DNA from 4 places in the Streptomyces sp. NPDC051310 genome. Region 3 is predicted to be linked to each of the others. Evidence: riboswitches for the same ligand, from Rfam matches in the RefSeq annotation. Region 3 holds a riboswitch; each other region holds the start of a gene.
The links. A riboswitch is a leader RNA that binds a small molecule or an ion and turns the genes downstream of it on or off. The one in region 3 is predicted to bind cobalamin.

Region 1 (4,121 bases), on a different contig from region 3:
ACGACGACGTGGCCGTCTCCGACAGTACGTACACGGCGGGGCGGCGCGGGACCGGGGCCACGCTGTTCGTGGAGAAGATCGCGGGCGCCGCCGCCGAGGAGGGGGCACCGCTGGAGCGGGTGGAGGCGATCGCCCGGCAGGTCAACGCCGCCTCGCGGAGCTTCGGCGTGGCGCTGGGCGCCTGTACGACACCGGCGAAGGGCAGCCCCACGTTCGACCTCCCTCCGGGGGAGCTGGAGTTGGGGGTCGGGATCCACGGCGAGCCGGGGCGCGAGCGGCGTCCCATGATGACGTCGCGGGAGATCGCCGACGTCGCCGTGGACGCCGTCCTGGAGGACCTCGGCGGGCGGGGGCCGGTGCTGGTGCTCGTCAACGGCCTGGGCGCGACGCCGCTGCTGGAGCTGTACGGGTTCAACGCCGAGGTCCAGCGGGTGCTGGGCGAGCGCGGGGTGCCGGTTGCGCGCACGCTCGTCGGCAATTACGTCACGTCGCTGGACATGGCGGGCTGCTCGGTCACGCTGTGCCGGGCCGACGAGGAGCTTCTCCGGCTGTGGGACGCGCCGGTACGGACGGCCGCGCTGCGGTGGGGGGTGTGACGCCGGTGATGCTGGACGCGGACTTCTTCCGGCGCTGGATGGCGGTCATGGCGCACGCGGTCGAGCGCGAGGCGGACCGGCTGACCGAACTGGACTCGGCCATCGGTGACGCCGACCACGGCGCCAATATGCAGCGCGGTTTCGCCGCGGTGCTCACGGCGGTCGGGAAGGAGGAGCCGGAGACGCCCGGCGGGGTGCTCACGCTCGCCGGGCGGCAGTTGATCTCGACGGTGGGCGGTGCCTCCGGGCCGCTGTACGGGACGCTGCTGCGGCGCACCGGCAAGGCGCTCGGCGACGCCGCTTCGGTCGCGCCCGTCCAGCTCGTCGAGGCACTGCGCGCGGGCGTGGCCGCGGTGGCACAGCTCGGCGGTGCCGCGGCCGGCGACAAGACGATGCTGGACGCGCTGGAACCGGCGGTGGAGGCGCTCGGCGAGTCGCTGGGCGAGTCCTTCGCCGATGCCGCCGAGGCGGCGGACCAGGGGGCGCTGGCGACCGTGCCGATGCAGGCGCGCAAGGGCCGGGCGAGCTACCTCGGTGAGCGCAGCGTGGGACACCAGGACCCCGGGGCGACGTCGTCGGCGCTGTTGTTCGCCGCTCTCGCCGAGGCGGCGGCGGAGGGGGCCCGGTGAGCGGGGCGCCGGTGGGGATCGTGCTCGTCTCGCACAGCGCGGCGGTCGCCGCGTCCGTCGCCGAGCTGGCGCGGGGCCTCGCCGGGGGCGGTGCGGCCGCGCCCGTGGCGCCCGCGGGCGGTACCCCCGACGGCGGGCTCGGCACGAGCGCCGAGCTGATCACCGAGGCGGCGGCGTCGGTGGACGGCGGCGCGGGCGTGGCCGTCCTGGTCGACCTGGGCAGCGCCGTCCTGACGGTGAAGGCCCTCCTCGCGGAGGGCGACGAGCTCCCCGACGGCACGCGGCTGGTGGACGCCCCGTTCGTGGAGGGGGCGGTGGCGGCCGTGGTCACCGCCTCGGCGGGCGGCGACCTGGACGCGGTGGTGTCGGCGGCGTCCGAAGCGTACGGCTACCGCAAGGAGTAGCCCCCGCGGCGGGGGGGGGGGGGGGGGGGGGGCGCGGGGGCCCCCGGCGGGGGGCGGCGGGGCCGGGCGGGGGGGGGGGGGGCGGGGGGGGGGGGGGGGGGGGGGGGGGGGGGGGGGGGGGGGAGCCCCGCCGCGGCGGGCCCCCCCCGGCCCCCGCCCGGCTCGGCCCCTCCCCACGCCCCCGCCCCCGCAAGGACGACCCCCCCGCGCCGTGCTGCGCGCCGGCCCCGGGCGGTGTACGGCTCCGGCGGCGGAGCGCGGGGCGGGGAACCGGGGCAGGGGGACGCGGCGGGGGCGTGCGGGAGCGCGCGGGTTGTGATGCACCTGGTCAACGCACTACTGTCGCAGGGCCTTGGTGTACGGGAAACCGGTGCGGTACCGGTGCGGCCCTCGCCACTGTGATCGGGAAGTCCGGCTCCACTCCCGGGGGTACCACCCCGGGAAGCCACTGGAACACCGCGGGAGACCGTGGTGTCCGGGAAGGCGGAGCCGCGGCGGCATGACCCGTCAGCCAGGAGACCGGCCAAGGCGCGTTGTCCATCCACGAGGTGCTGGAGAGGGTCTCCCACATCATGCATATCGCCGAGGGCTATCTGCCCCCCGTGCACGCGGCCGCCTGGAGCGTGGCGGCCGCGCCGTTCGTCGTCCACGGTGTCCGGGCGCTCACCCGCGAGGTCAGGTCCAACCCCGAATCGACTCTCCTGCTCGGCGCGTCCGGTGCCTTCACCTTCGTCCTCTCGGCGCTGAAGCTCCCGTCGGTGACGGGCAGTTGCTCGCACCCCACCGGTACGGGCCTGGGCGCGATCCTCTTCCGGCCGCCGATCATGGCGGTGCTCGGCACCATCACCCTGCTGTTCCAGGCGCTGCTGCTGGCGCACGGCGGTCTGACGACCCTGGGCGCCAACGTCTTCTCGATGGCGATCGTCGGGCCGTGGGCCGGATTCGGCGTGTACCGGCTGCTGCGGCGCTCCGGCGTGCCGCTGATGGTGAGCGTGTTCTTCGGTGCGTTCGTCGCCGACCTGTCCACGTACTGCGTCACCAGCGTGCAGCTCGCGCTGGCGTTCCCGGACCCGAGCAGCGGGTTCGCGGGGGCGCTGGCCAAGTTCGGCGGCATCTTCGCCGTCACGCAGCTGCCGCTCGCGGTCAGCGAGGGCCTGCTCACCGTGCTGGTGATGCGGCTGCTGACGCAGTCGAGCAAGGGCGAGCTGACCCGTCTCGGAGTGCTGCTCGGGACGAAGGCGACCACGGAGGCGGAGAAGAAGGCGGGAACCGGGCCGGAGACGGAAGCCGCGCCGGAGACGGGGACCGGGTCGGAGACCGAAGCCGCGGCGGAGACGGGAACCGGGCCGGAGACGGGAACCGGGACCGGGACGAAGACGGAGGCCGTGGGCCGATGAGCCGTAACGCCAGGATCAACACGCTGCTGCTGCTCGTCGTCGTGGCGCTCGCCGTCCTCCCGCTCGCGCTGGGGATGGGCGACCACAAGGAGGAGCCGTTCACCGGCGCGGACGCGCAGGCCGAGACCGCCATCACCGAGACGCACCCGGACTACGAGCCGTGGTTCAGCCCGCTCTACGAACCGCCGTCGGGCGAGATCGAGTCGGCCCTGTTCTCCCTCCAGGCCGCCCTCGGGGCGGGGGTGCTGGCCTACTACTTCGGTCTGCGCCGCGGGCGGCGGCAGGGCGAGGCGCGGGCGCAGGCGCGCGCCGAGAGCGCCGGACGCGTCGAGTAGCCGCCGGTGCTGCCGATCGACGCGGCGGCGCACAGCAGTCGCTGGCGCCGCCGTCACCCGTGCGAGAAGGCCGTGCTCGGCTTCGGCCTGACCCTCCTCGCGATCTGCCTGCCGCCGTGGCCGGGGGCGGTGCTGGTGGCGCTGGCCACCCTGGGCGTGCTGCTGGGGCCGGCCGGGGTGGGACGGCGGCAGCTGTGGCGGGCGTTCCGCGTTCCGCTCGGCTTCTGCTGCACGGGGGCGGTTCCGTTGCTGTTCCAGGTGGGCGGGGCGGACGGGTTCGTGACCCTGGCCCCAGACGGGCCGGTGCACGCCGGGCAGCTGCTGCTGCGGACGTCGGCGGCGTCGCTCGGGGTGCTGCTGTTCGCGTTCACGACTCCTGTCTCGGACGTGCTGCCCCGGCTGGTACGGGCCGGGGTGCCGGCCCCGGTGGTCGACGTGGCGCTGGTGATGTACCGGATCAGCTTCCTGCTGCTGGACGCCGTCCGGCGGATCCGTGAGGCGCAGGCCGCGCGGCTGGGGCTGACGAGCCGGGCGGCCACCTGGCGGTCGCTGGCCGGCCTGGGCGCGACGGCCTTCGTCCGCGCCTTCGACCGGGCGGCGCGGCTGCAGTCCGGGCTGGCCGGGCGCGGCTACGACGGCACGCTGCGGGTGCTGGTGCCGCAGGGGGCCGTCTCCGGGCGGTTCCTGGGCGCGACCGCGGGGCTGTTCGCGGGGCTCGTCGCCCTCACCCTCGTACTCGAAAGGTTCCTGCCATGAATCG
Region 2 (4,121 bases), on a different contig from region 3:
GCCAGTTGAGCTCCACGTCGTAGTGGTCGGGGTGCAGCACCCCGCGCGCGGTACGGGTCTTCTCCCAGGCGGGCAGCGGGCCGTTGCGCTCGGCGAGGTCGGCGGACGCCTCGTACGCGGCGAGCATGATCCGCTCGGCGATCCGGGTCGACAGGGCGCGCGCCTCGGGGGAGTCGAACGGCAGCCGCAGCTTGAAGAAGACGTCCTGCAGGCCCATCGCGCCCAGGCCGACGGGCCGCCACCGGGCGTTGGACCGCCCGGCCTGCTCGGTCGGGTAGAAGTTGATGTCGACGACCCGGTCGAGGAACGTGACGGCCGTACGGACGGTCTCGTCCAGCCGCTCCCAGTCGATGTCGCCGCCGGCCACGAAGGCGCCCAGGTTGACCGAGCCCAGGTTGCAGACGGCGGTCTCCCCGTCGTCCGTCACCTCCAGGATCTCGGTGCACAGGTTGGAGGAGTGGACCGTGCGGCCCGGCTCCGCCGTCTGGTTCGCGGTGCGGTTCGAGGCGTCCTTGAACGTCATCCAGCCGTTGCCGGTCTGCGCGAGGGTCCGCATCATCCGGCCGTACAGGTCGCGGGCCGGCATGGTCTTGCGGGCCAGGCCCTTCGCCTCGGCCGCCCGGTACGCGGCGTCGAACTCGTCGCCCCACAGGTCGACCAGCTCCGGCACGTCCGCCGGCGAGAACAGCGACCACTCGGCGTCGGTGTTGACCCGGCGCATGAACTCGTCCGGGATCCAGTGCGCCAGGTTCAGGTTGTGCGTACGCCGGGCGTCCTCGCCCGTGTTGTCGCGCAGCTCCAGGAACTCCTCGATGTCCGCGTGCCACGTCTCCAGGTACACGGCCGCCGCGCCCTTGCGCCGCCCGCCCTGGTTCACGGCCGCGACCGAGGCGTCCAGCGTCTTCAGGAACGGCACGATGCCGTTGGAATGCCCGTTCGTGCCGCGGATCAGCGAACCGCGGGCCCGGATGCGTGAGTACGACAGGCCGATGCCGCCGGCGTGCTTCGACAGCCGTGCCACCTGGTGGTAGCGGTCGTAGATGGAGTCGAGCTCGTCCTGCGGGGAGTCCAGCAGGTAGCAGGACGACATCTGGGGGTGGCGGGTCCCGGAGTTGAACAGCGTGGGGGAGGAGGGCAGGTAGTCGAGCCGGCTCATCAGCCCGTACAGCGCCGCCACCTCCTCCAGCGCGCGCACCGAGTCGTCCTCGGCCAGCCCTGCCGCCACCCGCAGCATGAAGTGCTGCGGCGTCTCGATCACCTTGCGCGTGATCGGGTGGCGCAGCAGGTAGCGCGAGTACAGCGTGCGCAGCCCGAAGTACCCGAACCGGTCGTCGGCCGCGGGGTCGACCAGCGCGTCCATCCGGTCCGCGTGGAGCGACACGAACTCCGCCGTACGGTCCGCGATCAGACCCTCCCGGTGCCCCACCGCCACCGACGCCGAGAACGACACCGCGCCCTGCCCGGCCGCCTCCTCCGCGATGGTCCGGGTCAGCAGCCGGGCCGCGAGCCGGGAGTACGCCGGGTCCTCGGCGATCAGACCGGCGGCCGCCTCGGTGGCGAGCTCGCGCAGCTCCGCCTCGTCCGAACCTGCGTGCCGGCCGCGCAGCGCCGCGGCGGCGACCCGGCCGGGGTCGGTGTCGGGCAGATCGGCGGTGAGGTCGGTCAGGATCCGCAGCAGCGCGGTCCCCGGTGCGTCGGTCTCCGCGTCCGCGACTGCTGAAGCCGGATCGGCTGGCGCGATGGTCACGTGGGGCTCTCCCTCGCTCGGCTCGGGGCCGGCGGGCGGGCGGGGAAGCGGAACCCGGCGCCCCGGGCACAGGGGCGCACGCACCGCGTCCACCGGCCCACTCCGCGAGGCCCGGACGTCTGGGCACCCGGACCGGACGGCCGGGTGCGCCGTCGGCAGGTCATCGGACTTCCGGGTGCGCAAAAGCACACCGGTGCACCGTTGCGGGACAGTTCCGGATTTGCACCGGATTCCCCTGCGGCGACAGCGAGATGAGCATACATGTGGGGGGCGCCCACGACGGCACCCCCCACATGTTGTGTCAGCCGTGCGTCACAACTCCAGTGCGTAGGTGAAGAGGGTGACACCCGGGACCGGCTGCCAGTCCCGCTCCGGAGTCCGTACGAACCCCAGCCGCTCGTAGAGCCGGTGGGCCGCCCGCATCGCCTGCCGGGAGGACAGCACGACCCGCCGGCAGCCGTCCACCGCCCGGGCCCGCTCCACGCACGCCCGGACGAGCGCCTCCCCGGCGCCCCGCCGCCGCGCCGCCGGAGCCACCGCGAGCATCCCGATCTCGGCCTCCCCGTCCGCGGCGAGACCGGCCCACGGCCCGCCGCCCGCGGCGGCGAACGTCACACCGCCGAGCACCTGCCGGTCCTGCTCCACGGCCACGAGGACCTCGGCCCCGGCGGCCCGCCGGGACACGTCCCGCAGCTCGATCAGGTACTCGTCGCTCTCCCCGAAGTCCAGCAGCCCGTCTCCGAGGTACGCCTGGGCCGTGACCTCGCCCAGCGCCCCGTGCTCCTCCGGCCGTACGGCCCTGATGGTGATGTCCATGGTCCGAGTGTGGAGCGGGACGGCGACGGGCCGCCGCATTCCGTCCCCGGAATCGCGGCGGCCCGTCGTGCGCTCACCCGCTCAGCAGCAGCGGAACCCGTCGCGGGGGTCCGCCTCCCGCGCGTCGGTGCGCCTGCGCTCGAACTCGCGCCGGGTCAGCACCTCCGCGTCCGGGTCGTGGGACCGGGCGTGGGCGACGTACTTGTCGTACACCGACTCGCCGGACAGCTCACGCACGTACCAGCGCAGCCGGCCCAGGGCGCGCCGCAGGCGGCCGGGTGCTCCCGTAGCGGTCACCGGTGTCATGCCGAGCCGGTCCCGGCCGGCACCTCGTCACCACTGCCTCCGTCCTTGCGGTCGCCGCGGACGCCGCCGTCCGGGCCGAGCCCGGCGGCGACCAGTTCGGCCTTCTCCTCCGCCGTGGGGAACAGCCCGGCGGGGGCCACGATCCGGGACTCGGTGTACGGGACCTCGGAGAGCTTCACGCCGGCGGGGTCGGTGACGGCCTTCCAGCAGACGCGCCCCGCGTCCGCGATCACCACGATGATGAGGAGGGCGAAGAGGGCGGAGAGGACGCCGTCGACGGTGGAGTTGGTGACGACGGTGTGCATGTCGTCCATCGACTTCGCGGGGGGCAGCACCTGCCCGGAGTCGATGCCGGCCTGGTACTTGTCCCGCTGGGCGAAGAAGCCCACCCGCGGGTCGGCCGAGAAGATCTTCTGCCAGCTGGCGGTCAGCGTGACCGCCACGTCCCAGGCGAGCGGGACCGCGGTGACCCAGGCCCACTTCAGCCGGCCCGACTTGACCAGCAGCGTCGTGCAGACCGCCAGGGCCACGGCGGCCAGCAGCTGGTTGGCGATGCCGAACAGCGGGAAGAGCTGGTTGATGCCGCCCAGCGGGTCGTGCACGCCGACCCAGAGGAAGTAGCCCCAGCCGCCGACGACGACCGCGCTGGCGAACCACACGCCCGGCTTCCAGCTGACCTGCCTGAAGGGCTTGTAGACGTTGCCGAGCATGTCCTGGAGCATGAAGCGGCCCACGCGGGTGCCGGCGTCCACCGTCGTGAGGATGAACAGTGCCTCGAACATGATGGCGAAGTGGTACCAGAACGCCTTCATGGCGCTGCCGCCGACGACCGCGGAGAAGATCTCCGACATGCCGAGGGCGAAGGTCGGCGCGCCGCCGGTCCGGGAGAGCAGCGACGCCTCCTCGACGTCCGCCGCCGCCTTGGCCAGCAGGTCGGGCGAGACGGTGAAGCCGAAGTTCGTCACCGCCTCGGACGCGGACTGCACCGTCGTCCCGACCACGCCCGCCGGGGAGTTGATGGCGAAGAAGAGACCCGGGTCGATGATGGAGGCCGTGATCATCGCCATGACGGCGACGAAGGACTCGGTCAGCATGGCCCCGTACCCGATCATCCGGATCTGGGTCTCCTTCTGGACCATCTTCGGCGTGGTGCCGGAGGAGACCAGGGAGTGGAAGCCGGAGAGCGCACCGCAGGCGATGGTGATGAAGACGAACGGGAACATGGATCCGGCGAAGACCGGACCGTCACCAC
Region 3 (4,121 bases):
TGGCCTCCGCCTCGTCGGCGGTGGTGCGGGTCGCGGCGGACTCGTCCAGGCCCAGGGCCTCGCGGAGGCCGGGCAGGGACTGCGTACCGCCCCAGATCTGGCGGGCGCGGAGGATGGACAGGACGAGGTTGACGCGCTCGGGGCCGGTGGGGGCGCCGCCGAGGACGTGCAGGCCGTCGCGGATCTGGGCGTCCTTGACCTCGCAGAGCCAGCCGTCGACGTGGAGCAGGAAGTCGTCGAACCCGTCGTCGTCCGGGCGGTCCTCCAGGCCCAGGTCGTGGTCGAGCTTGGCGGCCTGGATCAGCGTCCAGATCTGGGCGCGGATGGCCGGGAGCTTGGAGGGGTCCATGGAGGAGATCTGCGCGTACTCGTCGAGCAGCTGCTCCAGACGGGTGATGTCACCGTACGACTCGGCACGGGCCATCGGCGGCACCAGGTGGTCGACGAGCGTGGCGTGGACGCGGCGCTTGGCCTGGGTGCCCTCGCCCGGGTCGTTGACCAGGAACGGGTAGATCAGCGGGATGTCGCCGAGAGCGGCGTCGGGGCCGCACGCGGCGGACAGGCCGGCGTTCTTGCCGGGCAGCCACTCCAGGTTTCCGTGCTTGCCCAGGTGGACCATGGCGTCGGCGCCGAAGCCGCCGTCCTCGGCTCGGGCGGCGATCCAGCGGTAGGCGGCCAGGTAGTGGTGCGAGGGCGGCAGATCGGGGTCGTGGTAGATCGCGATCGGGTTCTCGCCGAAGCCGCGCGGAGGCTGGATGAGGATCAGCAGGTTCCCGCGGCGGAGGGCGGCGAGGACGATGTCGCCCTCGGGGTTGCGGGAGCGGTCCAGGAACATCTCGCCGGGCGGCGGGCCCCAGTGCTGCTCGACCTGCTCGCGCAGCTCCTCCGGCAGGGTGGCGTACCAGCGCTTGTAGTCGGCGGCCGGGATGCGGACCGGGTTCCTGGCCAGCTGCTCCTCGGTGAGCCACTCCTGGTCGTGGCCGCCGGCCTCGATCAGGGCGTAGATCAGCTCGTCGCCGTCGCCGGACGCCAGGCCCGGCACGTCCTCGTCGCCGAAGTCGTACCCCTCCTCCCCCAGTCGGCGCAGCAGCGCCACGGCGGAGGCGGGGGTGTCGAGACCGACGGCGTTGCCGATGCGGGAGTGCTTGGTCGGGTACGCGGACAGGACCAGCGCCAGGCGCTTGTCGGCGTTCGGGATGTGGCGCAGCCGGGCGTGGCGTACGGCGATACCGGCGACGCGGGCCGCGCGCTCGGCGTCGGCGACGTACGCGGGCAGGCCGTCGGCGTCGATCTCCTTGAAGGAGAACGGGACGGTGATGAGCCGGCCGTCGAACTCGGGGACGGCGACCTGGCTGGCGGCGTCGAGCGGCGAGAGGCCCTCGTCGTTCTCCTCCCAGGCGGAGCGCGAGCCGGTCAGGCACAGGGCCTGGAGGATGGGGACGTCGAGGGCGGCGAGGGCGCCCGCGTCCCAGGACTCGTCGTCGCCTCCCGCCTGGGCCTCGGCGGGCTTGGTGCCGCCGGCGGCGAGGACGGTGGTGATGACGGCGTCGGCGGCCCCGAGGGTGTCGAGCAGCTCCGGCTCGGGCGCGCGCAGGGACGCCACGTACAGCGGCAGTGGCCGGGCGCCGGCGTCCTCGACGGCGTCGCACAGGGTGTGGACGAACGCCGTGTTGCCGCTCATGTGGTGGGCGCGGTAGTACAGCACGGCGACGGTCGGGCCGGCGATGTCCTTCGCCGCGGGCCGCTCCAGCGGGCCCCAGGTGGGTGCGGCGGCCGGGGGCTCGAAGCCGTGCCCGGTGAGCAGCACGGTGTCGGACAGGAAGCGGGCGAGCTGCTCCAGGTTGTCCGGGCCGCCGTGGGCGAGGTAGGCGTGCGACTCGGCCGCGATGCCGATGGGGACGGTGGAGGTCTCCATCAGCTGGGCGTCGGGGGCCTGTTCGCCGGTGAGGACGACCAGCGGCCTCCGGCTCGCGCGCAGCGCGTCCAGCCCCTCCTCCCAGGCGCGGATGCCGCCGAGGAGGCGGACGACGACGAGATCGGCGCCGTCCAGGAGGGCGGGCAGGTCGTCCAGCGGGAGGCGGGCCGGGTTGGCGAACCGGTACGCGACGGGCCCGCCGGCCGCGCGGGCGCTCAGCAGGTCGGTGTCGGAGTGCGACAGCAGCAGGATCGTGGTGGCGGAAGTCGTCGCCTCGGTCGTCGCGTGCGTCATGGCGTGCGCTGGCCTTCCTCGGGGTGTCCGCGCCCCGGGTGGTCGTAGGACGGCGGGAGTTCCTGACTCGCCCGGTCCGGCGTGGCCGGGCTCACAGTGGCGGGACCGCGCCGGATTCTCACCGGGCTTCCTCCCTAGGGCCCTGGGACCCTGTGCCGTCTGCATAGTAGAGGCTGCGCGTATGCTCGCCGCCATGCCGCCCAGCTCACCAAACCCCCAGGACCGGGGTGAAGCTCACATACGGGACCTCGGCCGGGACCGCGCCGGTGACGTCGTGCGCGACCGCGGCGACGCCTGTCCGGGTGCGCTGCGGCTGCACCGGGCCGACGACGGGGCGCTCGCCCGACTCCGGCTGCCCACCGGTGTACTGACGCCCCATCAGGTCGAGGTGCTGGCCGATGCGGCGGACCGCCTGGGCGACGGGCACCTCTCCCTCACCTCGCGGGGCAACGTCGAGCTGCGCGGCCTCGGCGAGGGCTGCGGGCTCGGGCTGGCGGAGGCGCTGCGCGGGGCCGGGCTGCTGCCCGCCTCCGAACGCCACGAGCGCGTACGGAACATGGTCGTCTCACCGCTCGCCGGGGCGGACGTGACGGACTGGGCGTACCGGCTGGACGAGCTGCTGTGCGGCGCGGACTGGACGACGGAGCTGTCCGGCCGCTTCCTGTTCGCCGTGGACGACGGACGGGGCGACGTGGCGGCCCTGGGCGCCGATGTGACGTTGCTCGCAGAGGCCGCCGGCACCGCCCTGGTGCACGTCGCGGGCGCGGCGTACCGGGTCGCCGCCGCCGACGCGCCGCGCGCCGCGCTGGCCGCGGCGGAGGCGTTCCTCGCGGCGGCCCGCGCGGCGGGCACGGGCGCGTGGCGGGTGCGGGAGCTGCCCGCGGGGCAGGACGTGGACGTGACGGCACACCTGCGGCGCGCGGCGGTCGCGGCGGACCCGGTGGCGGGCGCGGAGCTGCCGGCCGGGGCACCGCCCGCACCCGGGCCGACCGGCGACGGGAGCGTCTGCGTGCTGGCCCGCCTCGGCCGGGTGACCTCGGCGCAGTTCCGCGCGCTGCTCCCGGCCCGGGAGGTACGGGTCACCCCGTGGCGGGGTTTCGTGCTGCCGGGCTTCGCCGGCCCGGCGGCCGCGCGGGAGCGGCTGCGCGCCCTCGACGCGGCCGGTTTCATCACCCGTGCCGACTCCCCCTGGGCCGGCGTCAGCGCCTGCACCGGACGGCCGGGCTGCGCCAAGTCCCTGTCCGACGTACGGGCGGACGCGCGGCCCCGCGAGGGTGCGCTGCCGGTGCACTGGTCGGGCTGCGCCCGCCGGTGCGGCCATCCGCAGGGCGCGTGGACCGACAGGGTGGCGACCGGCGAAGGCACGTACCAGGTGACCGTGGTGACCGTACAAGGATCGACGAAATGAGCGAGAGCAGAGTGTTCGACTACGAGAAGGACGGGGCGGAGATCTACCGCCAGTCCTTTGCCACGATCCGCTCCGAGGCGGATCTCGCGGGCCTGCCCGCCGACGTCAGCCAGGTCGCCGTGCGGATGATCCACGCCTGCGGCATGGTCGACCTCGTCCAGGACCTCGCCTGGACGCCGGACGTGGTCGTCCGCGCCCGGGAGGCGCTGCGCGCCGGGGCGCCGATCCTGTGCGACGCGCAGATGGTCGCCAGCGGCGTCACGCGCAAGCGGTTGCCCGCCGGCAACGACGTGGTCTGCACGCTCTCCGACCCCGCCGTGCCCGCGCTCGCCGCCGAGCTGGGCACCACGCGCAGCGCGGCCGCCCTGGAACTGTGGCGCGACCGCCTCGAAGGAGCCGTGGTCGCGATAGGCAACGCGCCGACCGCCCTCTTCCGGCTGCTGGAGATGATCGACGCGGGCGCCCCGCGCCCGGCGGCGGTGCTCGGCATCCCGGTCGGCTTCA
Region 4 (4,121 bases), on a different contig from region 3:
CGAGGATGCGGGTCTGGGCCACGCACGCCTGGCCGTTGTTCATCCACGCGGCCGGGACGATCCCGGCGACCGCCGCGTCGAGGTCGGCGTCCGGCAGGATCACCGCGGCCGACTTGCCGCCCAGTTCGAGGGTGACCCGGGTGAGGTTGCGGGAGGCGACCTCCATCACGCGCCGGCCGGCCGCGACCGAGCCGGTGAAGGAGACCTTGTCGACGCCCGGGTGGCCGACCAGGTACTCGCTGACCTCGCGGTCGGCGGGCAGGATCGACAGCACGCCCTCCGGCAGCCCGGCCTCCCGGGCGATCTCCGCCAGCAGGTACGCGTCGAGCGGCGTCTCCGGTGACGGCTTCAGCACCACGGTGCACCCCGCCAGCAGCGCGGGCCCGAGCTTGGCGGCGGCGGTGAACTGCGGGACGTTCCACGGCACCACGGCCGCGACCACGCCGACCGGCTCGCGCCGCACCAGGAGGGGACCGAGCACGCCCGCCCGCTGCGCCTCGTACGGGTAGTCGCGCGCGATCGTGATCGCCGCGTCCCACACCATCAGCGCGCCGAGCGCCTGCGCGAGGACGCTCCAGGAGTACGGGGAGCCGTTCTGCGCGCTGATGACGCGGGCGATCTCCTCGTGCCGCGCCGCGACGGCGTCCTTGACGCGGGTGACGACGGCGATCCGCTCGTCCGGGGACATCCGCGGCCAGGGCCCCTCGTCGAAGGCCCGGCGCGCCGCGGCGACCGCCCGGTCGACATCGGCCTCGGAGGCGTGCGGGACACGGCCGATGACCTGCTCGGTGTGCGGCGAGACGACCTCGATGATGCCGGTCCCGGCCGGATCGACCAGCTCCCCGCCGATGAACAGCTTCCCGTGCTCGACCAGCTCGGTCATGGCAGTGCCTCCCGCCGGTTCCTGACAGTGACTCAGAACTGATACCAGTTCTAGTTATAGTGGGCAATGGCCGTACCCGCGGCGAGGGATGGGGGCGCTCCATGGCGCACGCGACGGCGACCGGCGGCGGCGGAGACCCGCGGCGGGGCGTGATCGGGCACGGTGGGGGTGTGTGGAGCATCGCGGTGCCCATTCCGGACAATCCCCTCGGGCACACCCTGGTCCACCTCCTCGACACCGGTCGCGGCCCCGTCCTGATCGACACCGGCTGGGACGATCCCGCGTCGTGGGACGCGCTCCGCGCCGGGCTGGCCGCGCTCGGGACCCGGGTCGAGGACGTGCACGGCGTCGTCATCACGCACCACCACCCCGACCACCACGGGCTCTCCGGCCGCGTCCGTGAGGCGTCCGGCGCCTGGATCGCCATGCACCCCGCCGACGCCGCCGTCGTACGCCGCACCCGCGAGGCCGAGCCCGGCGCCTGGCTCGACTTCCTCCTCGCCAGGCTCACCGCCGCGGGCGCCCCCGACGCGCACACGGCCCCGCTGCGGCAGGCGCGGGCGTCCGGGCGGGGGCGCGCCCTGCCCGTGCCGCGGCCCGCGCTGCCCGACCGGGCGATCGTCCCCGGCGGGCTCCTCGACCTCGCGGGCCGCAGGCTGCGGGCCGTCTGGACTCCCGGGCACACCCCCGGCCACGTCTGCCTGCACCTGGAGGAGGACCACCCGGCCCACCGCCCCGGGCACGGCCGCCTCTTCTCCGGCGACCACCTGCTGCCCGGGATCAGCCCGCACATCGGCCTGTACGAGGACCCCGACGACGCCACGCCCACGGACCCGCTCGGCGACTACCTCGACTCGCTGGAGCGGGCCGGCCGGCTCGGTGCCGCCGAGGTGCTCCCCGCCCACCAGCACGCCTTCACCGGCGCCGCCGCGCGCGTGGCGGAGCTGCTCGCCCACCACGAGGAGCGGCTCACCGGGCTGCTCGCCCTGCTGGCCGCGCCGCTCACCCCGTGGCAGCTCGCCGAGCGCATGACCTGGAACCGCCCCTGGGACCTCATCCCGTACGGCTCGCGCACCATCGCCGTCTCCGAGGCCGAGGCGCACCTGCGGCACCTGGTGAAGCTGGGGCGCGCCGAGCCGGTGCCGGGCAGCGCCCCCGTGACGTACGTCGCCCTGTGAGCCGTACCGACCCGCCGGTAGAGTGTGCGAGTCGTCATCATGCCCGTACGGGGGGAAGCCGGTGCAAATCCGGCGCTGACCCGCAACCGTGAGCCACCGCACCGGTGGCGAGCCGGATCGCCCCGCACGCGTACGTGTTCGGCTCGCGTCACCGGGACCGACCCCGGTGACCGGCACCGTCGAGGAATACGGAGCCGGAGCCTGGTGCCCTTCCGCGCGCGCCGGTGCCCGGCCCCGCCCAGGACCGCGCAGGAGACCGCGCAGGAGAGGCCACCCGCCATGACCACCGTTCGCCGCCGCGGCGTCGCCGCGGCGCTCGCCGCCACCGCCGTGCTGTGCACCGGCGGGGCCGCAGCCGTCACCGCCGCCCCCGCCGCGCACGCGGCGCCCTCCCCGGCGGCGTCCTCCGCGGCGCCCGTCGTCCCCTCCGGGCTGTACGGCCGGAAGGACCCGACGTACGACGGCGTGTGGCGGCAGTCCCTGGCCTTCATGGCGCAGGAGACGAGCGGTGTCGAGCCCGCCGGGAAGGCCGTGGCCTGGCTGCTGGGTCAGCAGTGCGACAACGGTGGCTTCGCCTCCTACCGGCCCGACCCGGCCAAGCCCTGCGACCCCGCCGTGCCGCTGGACACCAACGCCACCGCCGTCGCCGTCCAGGCGCTCGCGGGGCTGGACCGGCCGGAGACGGAGGACGGGGAGACCGACCCCGTGACGAAGGCCGTCGAGGCGGGCGCGGACTGGCTCACCGGCGTCCAGAACAAGGACGGCGGCTGGAGCTACAACCCGGGCGGGCCCAGCGACGCCAACTCCACCTCCGTGGTCATCAGCGCCCTCGCGGCGGCGGGCGGGAAGCCGGGCGACGTGCGGTCCGCGGACGGCCGCACCCCCTACGACGCGCTGCTCGGCTTCGCGATCCCGTGCGACGCCAGGACCGGCGCCGGTGCCTTCGCCCACCAGCCCGACCGGAACGGCACGCTGGTCGCCAACGCCGACGCCACCGCCGCCGCCGTGCTGGCGGGCCTGGGCAAGCACGTCCAGACGCGGGGCGTGAAGCCGTACCAGCCGCCGGTCTGCGAGGCCGCGGCGAAGCGGACCGCCGAGCGCGCCGCCCGCAACGGCGCCGCCTACCTGGTGACCGCCCTGGCGAAGAGCGGCCACCTCGACCTGCCCCCCATGCCCGGCACCGCGACCCCCGCCGCGCCCGCGCCCGACTTCGGCAACACGGCCGACGCCGTCGTGGCGCTCGGCGCCGCCGGTCACGGCGACAAGGCCGCCCCCGCCCTGAAGTGGCTCCAGCGGAACGCCGTGCCGTGGGCCGAGGAGAACGGCCCCGCCGCCTGGGCCCAGCTGATCTTCGCCGCGCACACCCTGGGGGCCGACGCCCGCGACTTCGGCGGCGTCGACCTCGTCCAGCGACTCAACGCCACCGGGCCGAAGCCCGAGTCGACCGTCGAGACGCGGGCGCAGGAGGAGCAGGAGAACAAGGAGTCGGGCGAGAGCAGCGGCTTCGGCGTCTGGCTGGTCGTCGGCATCTTCCTCTTCGCCGGCATGGGCATCGGCTTCCTGATCAGCGGCCGCAACAAGAACCGGCAGCCGTGATGCGGACCGCCGCCCGGCCTCCGGCCCTGCTCCTCGCCCTGGCCCTGGCTACGACTCTCGCCCTGACCTGGCTCGCCGCCGGCTCCGCCCAGGCGGCCGGCTACCGCTACTGGTCGTTCTGGCAGAGCGGCCCCGGGCCGTCGTGGGCGTACGCCACCCAGGGCCCGTCCACGGCCCGGCCCGCGGACGGTGAGGTGAACGGCTACCGCTTCGCCGTGAGCACCGGCTCGGCGGACGCCGCCCGGCCGCGCCGGGCGCCCGACTTCGCGGCGGTCTGCGACGGGACGCCCCGCACGGACGGCACCAAGCGCGTCGCGGTCGTCATCGACTTCGGCACGGCGGCGGACGCCCCGGACGGCTCCGCCACGCCGCCGGAGCCGCGGACCGCCTGCGCACGGGTACGGCAGGACGCGACGAGCGCGGACGCGCTGGCCGCGGTGGCCGGGCCGCTGCGCTACAACAGC

Region 1: linked by a shared signal. The riboswitch ahead of ACIA79_RS11380 (energy-coupling factor ABC transporter permease) and the one ahead of cobN (cobaltochelatase subunit CobN) in region 3 are both predicted to bind cobalamin.
Region 2: linked by a shared signal. The riboswitch ahead of ACIA79_RS09325 (ribonucleoside-diphosphate reductase subunit alpha) and the one ahead of cobN (cobaltochelatase subunit CobN) in region 3 are both predicted to bind cobalamin.
Region 4: linked by a shared signal. The riboswitch ahead of ACIA79_RS00855 (prenyltransferase/squalene oxidase repeat-containing protein) and the one ahead of cobN (cobaltochelatase subunit CobN) in region 3 are both predicted to bind cobalamin.

The regions. Positions count from the first base shown of each region.
Region 1 is NZ_JBITEO010000006.1:126,984-131,104, reverse strand. It holds gene dhaK (dihydroxyacetone kinase subunit DhaK) at 1-596, shown strand, start outside; gene dhaL (dihydroxyacetone kinase subunit DhaL) at 605-1,225, shown strand; gene dhaM (dihydroxyacetone kinase phosphoryl donor subunit DhaM) at 1,222-1,629, shown strand; cobalamin riboswitch at 1,938-2,172, shown strand; gene ACIA79_RS11380 (energy-coupling factor ABC transporter permease) at 2,202-3,026, shown strand; gene ACIA79_RS11375 (energy-coupling factor ABC transporter substrate-binding protein) at 3,023-3,361, shown strand; gene cbiQ (cobalt ECF transporter T component CbiQ) at 3,368-4,117, shown strand; gene ACIA79_RS11365 (energy-coupling factor ABC transporter ATP-binding protein) at 4,114-4,121, shown strand, end outside.
Region 2 is NZ_JBITEO010000005.1:55,564-59,684, reverse strand. It holds gene ACIA79_RS09325 (ribonucleoside-diphosphate reductase subunit alpha) at 1-1,747, opposite strand, end outside; cobalamin riboswitch at 1,884-2,040, opposite strand; gene ACIA79_RS09320 (GNAT family N-acetyltransferase) at 2,060-2,563, opposite strand; gene ACIA79_RS09315 (YbdD/YjiX family protein) at 2,645-2,860, opposite strand; gene ACIA79_RS09310 (carbon starvation CstA family protein) at 2,866-4,121, opposite strand, start outside.
Region 3 is NZ_JBITEO010000011.1:87,354-91,474, forward strand. It holds gene cobN (cobaltochelatase subunit CobN) at 1-2,209, opposite strand, end outside; cobalamin riboswitch at 2,247-2,378, opposite strand; gene ACIA79_RS18065 (cobalamin biosynthesis protein CobG) at 2,403-3,617, shown strand; gene ACIA79_RS18070 (precorrin-8X methylmutase) at 3,614-4,121, shown strand, end outside.
Region 4 is NZ_JBITEO010000001.1:186,244-190,364, forward strand. It holds gene ACIA79_RS00845 (aldehyde dehydrogenase) at 1-883, opposite strand, end outside; gene ACIA79_RS00850 (MBL fold metallo-hydrolase) at 985-2,061, shown strand; cobalamin riboswitch at 2,073-2,206, shown strand; gene ACIA79_RS00855 (prenyltransferase/squalene oxidase repeat-containing protein) at 2,341-3,657, shown strand; gene ACIA79_RS00860 (SCO2322 family protein) at 3,657-4,121, shown strand, end outside.